3 regions of the Brevibacterium aurantiacum genome follow, and region 1 is predicted to be linked to each of the others. Evidence: predicted binding sites of a transcription regulator. Region 1 holds the regulator's gene; each other region holds the start of a gene.
The links. Region 1 encodes HrcA, which represses chaperone genes, less so after heat shock. Its sites were predicted from a motif close to TTNGCACTCGNNNNNNNCGAGTGCNAA; they were not measured.
Positions count from the first base shown of each region.

Region 2: the regulator HrcA is predicted to act here: its motif matches at 1,527-1,553, upstream of groL (chaperonin GroEL).
Region 3: the regulator HrcA is predicted to act here: its motif matches at 1,139-1,165, upstream of groES (co-chaperone GroES).

Region 1 covers NZ_CP025333.1:2,310,510-2,312,778, forward strand. Annotated here, with positions in the region: gene dnaJ (molecular chaperone DnaJ) at 1-464, opposite strand, end outside; gene hrcA (heat-inducible transcriptional repressor HrcA) at 566-1,636, opposite strand; gene CXR25_RS10780 (DUF3097 domain-containing protein) at 1,777-2,269, shown strand, end outside.
Region 2 covers NZ_CP025333.1:3,373,723-3,375,991, forward strand. Annotated here, with positions in the region: gene groL (chaperonin GroEL) at 1-1,369, opposite strand, end outside; gene CXR25_RS15635 (cold-shock protein) at 1,775-1,978, opposite strand.
Region 3 covers NZ_CP025333.1:3,154,022-3,156,290, forward strand. Annotated here, with positions in the region: gene groL (chaperonin GroEL) at 1-653, opposite strand, end outside; gene groES (co-chaperone GroES) at 690-983, opposite strand; gene CXR25_RS14585 (resuscitation-promoting factor) at 1,407-2,269, opposite strand, start outside.

The sequences.
Region 1 (2,269 bases):
GTGCAGGTCTCAACGGAGGTGCCCTGCTGTGTTCCAGCACCCGAACAGGTGTCACAGACCACGGCAGTAGCGACGTCGAGGTCGATGTTGCCGCCGAATGCGGCGGTCTCCAGGTCGATGTTGACTCCCACGAGCGCGTCCTTGCCACGCTGCGTGCGCGGCATCGGGCCACCGGCTGAGCCGGCCCCTCCGCCGAAGAAGGTTTCGAAGATGTCGCCGAAGCCGCCGAAGCCGCCACCGCCGGCAGGGAAGCCCTGTCCGTTCTCGCCGCCGCCCATGTCGTAGTTGCGGCGCTTCTCCGAGTCGGAGAGAACGTCGTAGGCAAGGGAAATGGCTTTGAACTCATCCTCGTGGCCGGGGTTCACATCGGGGTGATACTTCCGGGCCAGCTTTCGGTAGGACGATTTGATTTCAGCCGCCGAAGCGTCTTTGGACACTCCGAGTGTTTCATAGTGATCGGCCACAGAAACTTCTCTCTCCCTGGTGGTGTGGGTTGTTCGCGTTGTCGTGCCTGTTCGCAGTGGTGCTTGTTCGCGCTGTGCTGTGCGCTGTCGGATCGGTACATCTAGCTCTGATCGAGGACAGAGGAGACGTACTTCGCCACGGCTCGCACAGCGGTGATCGTCGTCGGATAGTCCATCCGGGTCGGCCCGAGCACAGCCAATCGCGCGGAGGAGCCCGCGTCATGACCATATTCGGCGGCCACGAGGGATGTCGAGCTGAATGACTCGTGAGTATTCTCACGACCGATCCGAACGCTGATCTCCTCTTGGTCCTCGGCCATCGATGTCAGCAGCTTGAGCAGTACGACCTGCTCTTCGAAAGCTTCGAGGATCGGTGCCATCTTCTCACCGAACTCCCGTCCGGAGCGAGCCAGGTTCGCGGTGCCTGCCATGATGATGCGTTCTTCACGCGTGGCGATGACAAGATCTGTGACTGCGGCTCGCACCTGCGTCAGAGCCGCGGCGAGCTCAGCGCCGACTGAGTTGGCTCCGCCGAGGGGTTCTGTCTCGGTGCCGTCGGCGACCGCGCCCGTGGTGCTGGGGGTGACCGTGCTCATCACCTTTGAGAGCTTCTGGCCGGAGAATTCGGTGTTGACCTCATCGCGGATTCCGCGCAGTGATTCGTCGTCGATGACTCCCGGTGTGATCACGACCTTCTGTTCGACCTGACCGGCATCGGTGATGAGGACGACGAGGATGCGGTTGGGCCCCAGGCCCACGACCTCGATGTGTTTGATCGTGGCGCGAGAGACCGTCGGGTACTGGATCAGGGCCACCTGGTGGGTCAGACCCGAGAGGACTCGCACCGTACGGTCGAGCATGTCATCGAGGTCCCCGTTTCCGTCGATGAGCTGGAAGATCGCACGCCGCTCAGCCTGGGTCAGCGGTTTGAAGTCGTCGATGCGGTCAACGAACATCCGGTAGCCCAGGTCGGTTGGGATCCGACCGGCGGAGGTATGGGGCTGCGCGATGTAGCCCTCCTGCTCGAGGTGAGCCATGTCGTTGCGGATCGTGGCCGGCGAAACTCCGAGCGTATGGCGCTGAACGATGGCCTTCGAACCGACGGGTTCATTGGTGGCGACGAAGTCTTCGACGATCGCACGCAGAACCTGTGCTCGTCTGCTGTCGTTCATTCGTCCCTCCTTGAGTTCGGCGCTGCATTTGGCACTCATCTGCCTTGAGTGCCAATTCTACGCCTCTTGCAGTTCGAATTCACTTTCGCCCCTGTCCCAGCGGGTCACCGCCCATCGCGCCGAGTCCTTGATTAGGGTGGTTGACCGTGAATACCTTTGATCGCTACGGACCCGATGTACTGGCAGGTTCCTCTCCTTCCTCGCACCGGCCCAAGAAGTCCACCCCTGTCGAGCTCGCACTCGGAATGGTCCTCGAGGATGCCATGACCGGATATGTCGGTGCCGTCGTCGGCGCCGAGAAGACCACCGCCGGCGTCGTCGTCAATCTCGAGGACCGTGCAGGCAAGGTCCGCGCATTCCCGCTGGGGCCCGGCTTCCTGCTTGAGGGCAAACCCGTAGACATCAAGCTCCCTGCCAAGAAGAAATCGGCCCCAGGTCGCACGGCCTCGGGGTCGCGGGCAGTCGGCAATGCGCGGGCTCGAGTGGCTCGGGGATCGCGCATCTGGGTCGAGGGCAAACATGATGCTGAACTGGTGGAGAAGATCTGGGGTGACGATCTGCGCATCGAGGGAGTCGTCGTCGAACCCCTGGGCGGCTTGGATGACGTCGCTGACAAGCTCGCTGCCTTCGGTC
Region 2 (2,269 bases), 1.1 Mb from region 1:
CGGCGTTGGTGGCGATCTGCTTCAGCGGAGCTTCGATGGCAACCTTGACGATGTTGGCACCGGTTGCTTCGTCACCCTCGAGTGCGAGGTTGGCGAAGGCAGTCTTGCCCGCCTGGATGAGCGAGACGCCGCCACCGGCGACGATTCCCTCTTCCACAGCAGCCTTGGCGTTGCGCACTGCATCTTCGATGCGGTGCTTGGTTTCCTTGAGCTCGACCTCGGTCGCGGCTCCGGCCTTGATGACTGCAACGCCGCCGGCCAGCTTGGCCAGACGTTCCTGCAGCTTCTCGCGGTCGTAGTCCGAATCCGAGTTCTCGATCTCGGCACGGATCTGTGCGACCCGGCCTGCGATCTCCTCGGCGTCTCCGGCACCTTCGACGATGGTGGTCTCGTCCTTGGTGATGACAACCTTGCGGGCGGTGCCCAGCAGTTCGGTGGTCACGTTGTCGAGCTTGAGCCCGACTTCCTCGGACACGACCTGACCACCGGTGAGGATGGCGATGTCGGCCAACTGAGCCTTGCGGCGGTCTCCGAAGCCAGGAGCCTTGACGGCCACGGACTTGAAGGTGCCACGGATCTTGTTCAACACGAGAACCGCAAGAGCTTCGCCCTCGACGTCTTCAGCGATGATGAACAGCGGCTTGTTGGACTGCTGAACCTTCTCAAGGACGGGCAGCAGATCCTTCACGTTCGAGATCTTGGAGTTGACGATGAGGATGTAGGGATCCTCGAGGACAGCTTCCTGGCGATCTGTGTCGGTCACGAAGTAACCGGAGATGTAGCCCTTGTCGAAGCGCATACCCTCGGTCAGTTCGAGCTCGAGTCCGAATGTGTTGGACTCTTCGACGGTGACGACGCCTTCCTTGCCGACCTTGTCGATGGCCTCGGCGATCAGTTCACCGATAGCAGGATCTCCAGCGGAGATACCGGCGGTAGCGGCGATCTGTTCCTTGGTCTCGATGTCGATGGCGTTCTCAAGCAGCACACCGGTGACGGCTTCAACAGCCTTCTCGATGCCGCGCTTGAGGCTGAGTGGGTCAGCACCGGCTGCCACGTTGCGCAGGCCTTCGCGGACGAGAGCCTGAGCAAGAACTGTAGCTGTGGTGGTGCCGTCGCCTGCGACGTCGTCAGTCTTCTTGGCGACTTCCTTGACGAGCTCAGCGCCGATCTTCTCGTAGGGATCCTCGAGTTCGATCTCCTTGGCAATGGAGACACCATCGTTGGTGATGGTGGGAGCGCCCCACTGCTTTTCGAGCACGACATTGCGGCCACGGGGTCCAAGGGTTACCTTGACCGCGTCCGCAAGCTGGTTGAGACCTGCTTCGAGTCCCCGACGAGCTTCTTCGTCGAATGCAATCATCTTTGCCATAGTGGCTTAGATCCTCCCTGATGGAGTGGAGTGGGATTCCAGAGCAGTCGTCAACGCCCGCGACGGCAGAGAGTGGGTCCGCATGTTCCATTCCACATATGGACCACGCTCTCGAGACAACTGATGAGAAACCCAGTGGTTTTCACCAGTACTAGATTTAGCACTCTCCCCATGCGAGTGCAAATATTGCGCGTTCCCGGGGCCTTCGAATCGGGTGGATTCCGCGGGATTGTGCGGTTCGGCCCAGCGCGAAACTTCAGTGCCGTCCACTGCGTGGACCGCTGTGCGCCAGACAACTGAAAAGCGCCAAGCAGTTGCCTGCTTGGCGCTTTCCCCGCTCGGAGGGATTCGGGCTCTCACCGTCTTCCCGCCGCAGCGGATCAAAAGACTTTACGTACGTGAGTCTCAGAGGAGGGTGACGGATTCCGCCTGAGGACCCTTTTGTCCTTCTCCAACTTCGAACTCAACCTGCTGGCCCTCTTCGAGAGCGCGGTAGCCGTCCATCTGGATTGCGCTCCAGTGAACGAACACGTCCTGGTTGTTGCCTTCCAGGGTGATGAATCCGTAGCCCTTTTCGGCGTTGAACCATTTGACGGTACCTTGTGCCATTACTTCTCCATACAGTGCAGTGTCATTGACATTCCGTCACCCCATTGCGACCGGTCTGGCCGCGCCGCGGACAACGGAAGCTAGTAAAACTCAACCGACCCCGCGATTTCTCTCATTGACCTCTAGAGAATGATCTCGGTGAAGCACGAATAGAACACAAGGGCAGTGCTTGCCTAGCTGATGCAACTCTACCCCAGCGCCGCACGGGTCCTCCGGCCGCTCAACACTGTTACCAATTCGTTATCAAGGTGTTTTCGACGGCGTCATTTCCGGTACGAAACCTTCGTCGAT
Region 3 (2,269 bases), 840 kb from region 1:
ATGAGCGCGTCGGAGAGCACAGCTTCCTGGCGATCAGCATCGGTCACGAAGTGCGGCGAGAGGTAACCCTTGTCGAACTGCATTCCCTCGGTGATTTCGAGTTCCACAGATGCGGCCTGGGATTCGTCGATCGTGATGACGCCGTCCTTGCCCACCTTGTCGAAGGCATCGGCAATGAGCTTGCCGATCTCTTCGGACTGAGCGGACAGACCGGCGACGTGTGCGATCTCCGAGGAGTCGAGAACATCGCGAGCGATGGTTCCAAGCTCGGTGGAGACAGCCTCGACGGCGGCTTCGATTCCGCGCTTGAGGGCACCTGGTGCGGCGCCGGCAGCGACGTTGCGCAGACCTTCGTTGACGAAGGCCTGTGCCAGGACGGTCGCGGTGGTGGTTCCGTCACCGGCGATGTCGTTGGTCTTGGTGGCAACTTCCTTGGCCAGCTGAGCGCCAAGGTTTTCGTATGGGTCGTCGACCTCGACCTCACGAGCGATGGTCACACCGTCGTTCGTGATGGTGGGTGCGCCCCACTTCTTGTCGAGAACAACGTTGCGGCCCTTGGGTCCCAGCGTCACCTTGACGGTGTCCGCGAGGATGTTCACACCCTTTTCGAGTGCACGACGAGCCTCGTCGTTGAATTCAAGATTCTTAGGCATTCGTCCTCCTGTCAGTGAAGTAGTTGGTCAGGGGATTCAGCCGATGACGGCGAGCACGTCACGAGCCGAGAGCACGAGGAACTCTTCTCCTGCGTACTTGACTTCGGTGCCGCCGAACTTGGAGTAGATGACCTTGTCGCCGATGGCCACGTCAACTGGGACGCGGTTTCCATTGTCAGCAACGCGGCCTGGGCCCACTGCGACAACTTCGCCTTCCTGAGGCTTTTCCTTGGCGGTTTCGGGAATGACCAGACCACTGGCGGTAGTCTGCTCTGCTTCGACCTGACGGATGACAATCCGATCTTCGAGTGGCTTGATGGAGACCGACATATCGGGCCCTCTCCCTTCGCTGGGTTCAATTCTTCTTTGAGTCAGACGGCGGCTGCTGCCATGAATCTCTCGTCGTCGCGGGTGCCGAGCGATTCGACCGTCTCATGAAACTGGCACTCACTGAGTGCTAGTGCTAATTCGACTTTAGAACGCTCTTAGCACTCGGTCAACTCGAGTGCCAAGGATTGTCCACGCTCTGGGCGAAACCCCAGGAAAGGTGCCCGAAACCCCAGGAAAGGTGTTCGAAGGCGACCCTGCCGGCGGCAAAGTTAGGGCACCTTCCGCTGCAAGGTGCCCCTCTCGTGAATGCAGGTACGGACCCGGAAGATGATCTTCCGGGTCCGTACCTGTGGCTGTCGTCTGTGACCTTATCGCTTCAGTTCAGCATGTCGCTTACTGCAGGTCAGCAGTCGCGCTCTGCGATCAGGCGCAGGCCCACTGGCTCCAGCCGGCTTCACGCTGCAGCTTCTTGGCACGATCGAACTGCTCCTGCGGGCTGGCATCGACCGGATTGCCGCTGCCTCCCATGTTCTGCCATGTCTGGAGCTTGAACTGGAACAGACCGAAGTGTGCATGGTTCGACTGGTTCACAGCCTTCGGGTTGAACTCAGACTCGCACTTGGCAACCTGGTACCACTTGGATCCTGGTCCGCCGAGCATGTCCTTGATCTCCTGGGTGCTCATGTCGCCACCACCGGAGCCGGAGCCGCCGCCACCGGTGCTCTTGTCACCGTCGTCGGAGCCGCCCGAACCTTCGTCAGAGCCGCCGTCGCCTGTTCCGGCGTCCGAACCGTTGTCGGAGTCGTCAGGCTTCTCTGCGGGGGCTTCGGGGGCTTCCTTCTTCTTGGTGCCCTCGATGACAACCTTGGCCTTGGGCTCGGAGAGGACCTTCTCGTCCTTCTTCTCCTTCTTCACCTGTTCGCCATTGACGGTCTTGACCTTGTAAGAGACCTGCTTCTGGCCGTCCTTACCCTCTTCTTCGACCTTGGTCTCACCCTGGTACAGGGAGTCAGACTTCTTGGTCTCGGTCTTGGCCTTGATGGCTTCCTTCTCCTTGACCGTGTCGTTCTTCACACGGTTCACGGTGAGGACCTGGCCGTCGGAGACCTTCGAGCTGAGGGGAACGGACATGAAGTCGTCCTTGTCGAGCTTCAACTTGGTCTCGCCGAGGGCTTCCTTGGCGGTTTCCGCTGCGGCTGAGACCTTGTGGTCCTTGCCATCGGCGACAATCGTGATGTCCTTAGCGGTCGTCACGTCAATGTCATTGCCTTGTTCCTTGAGCTTCT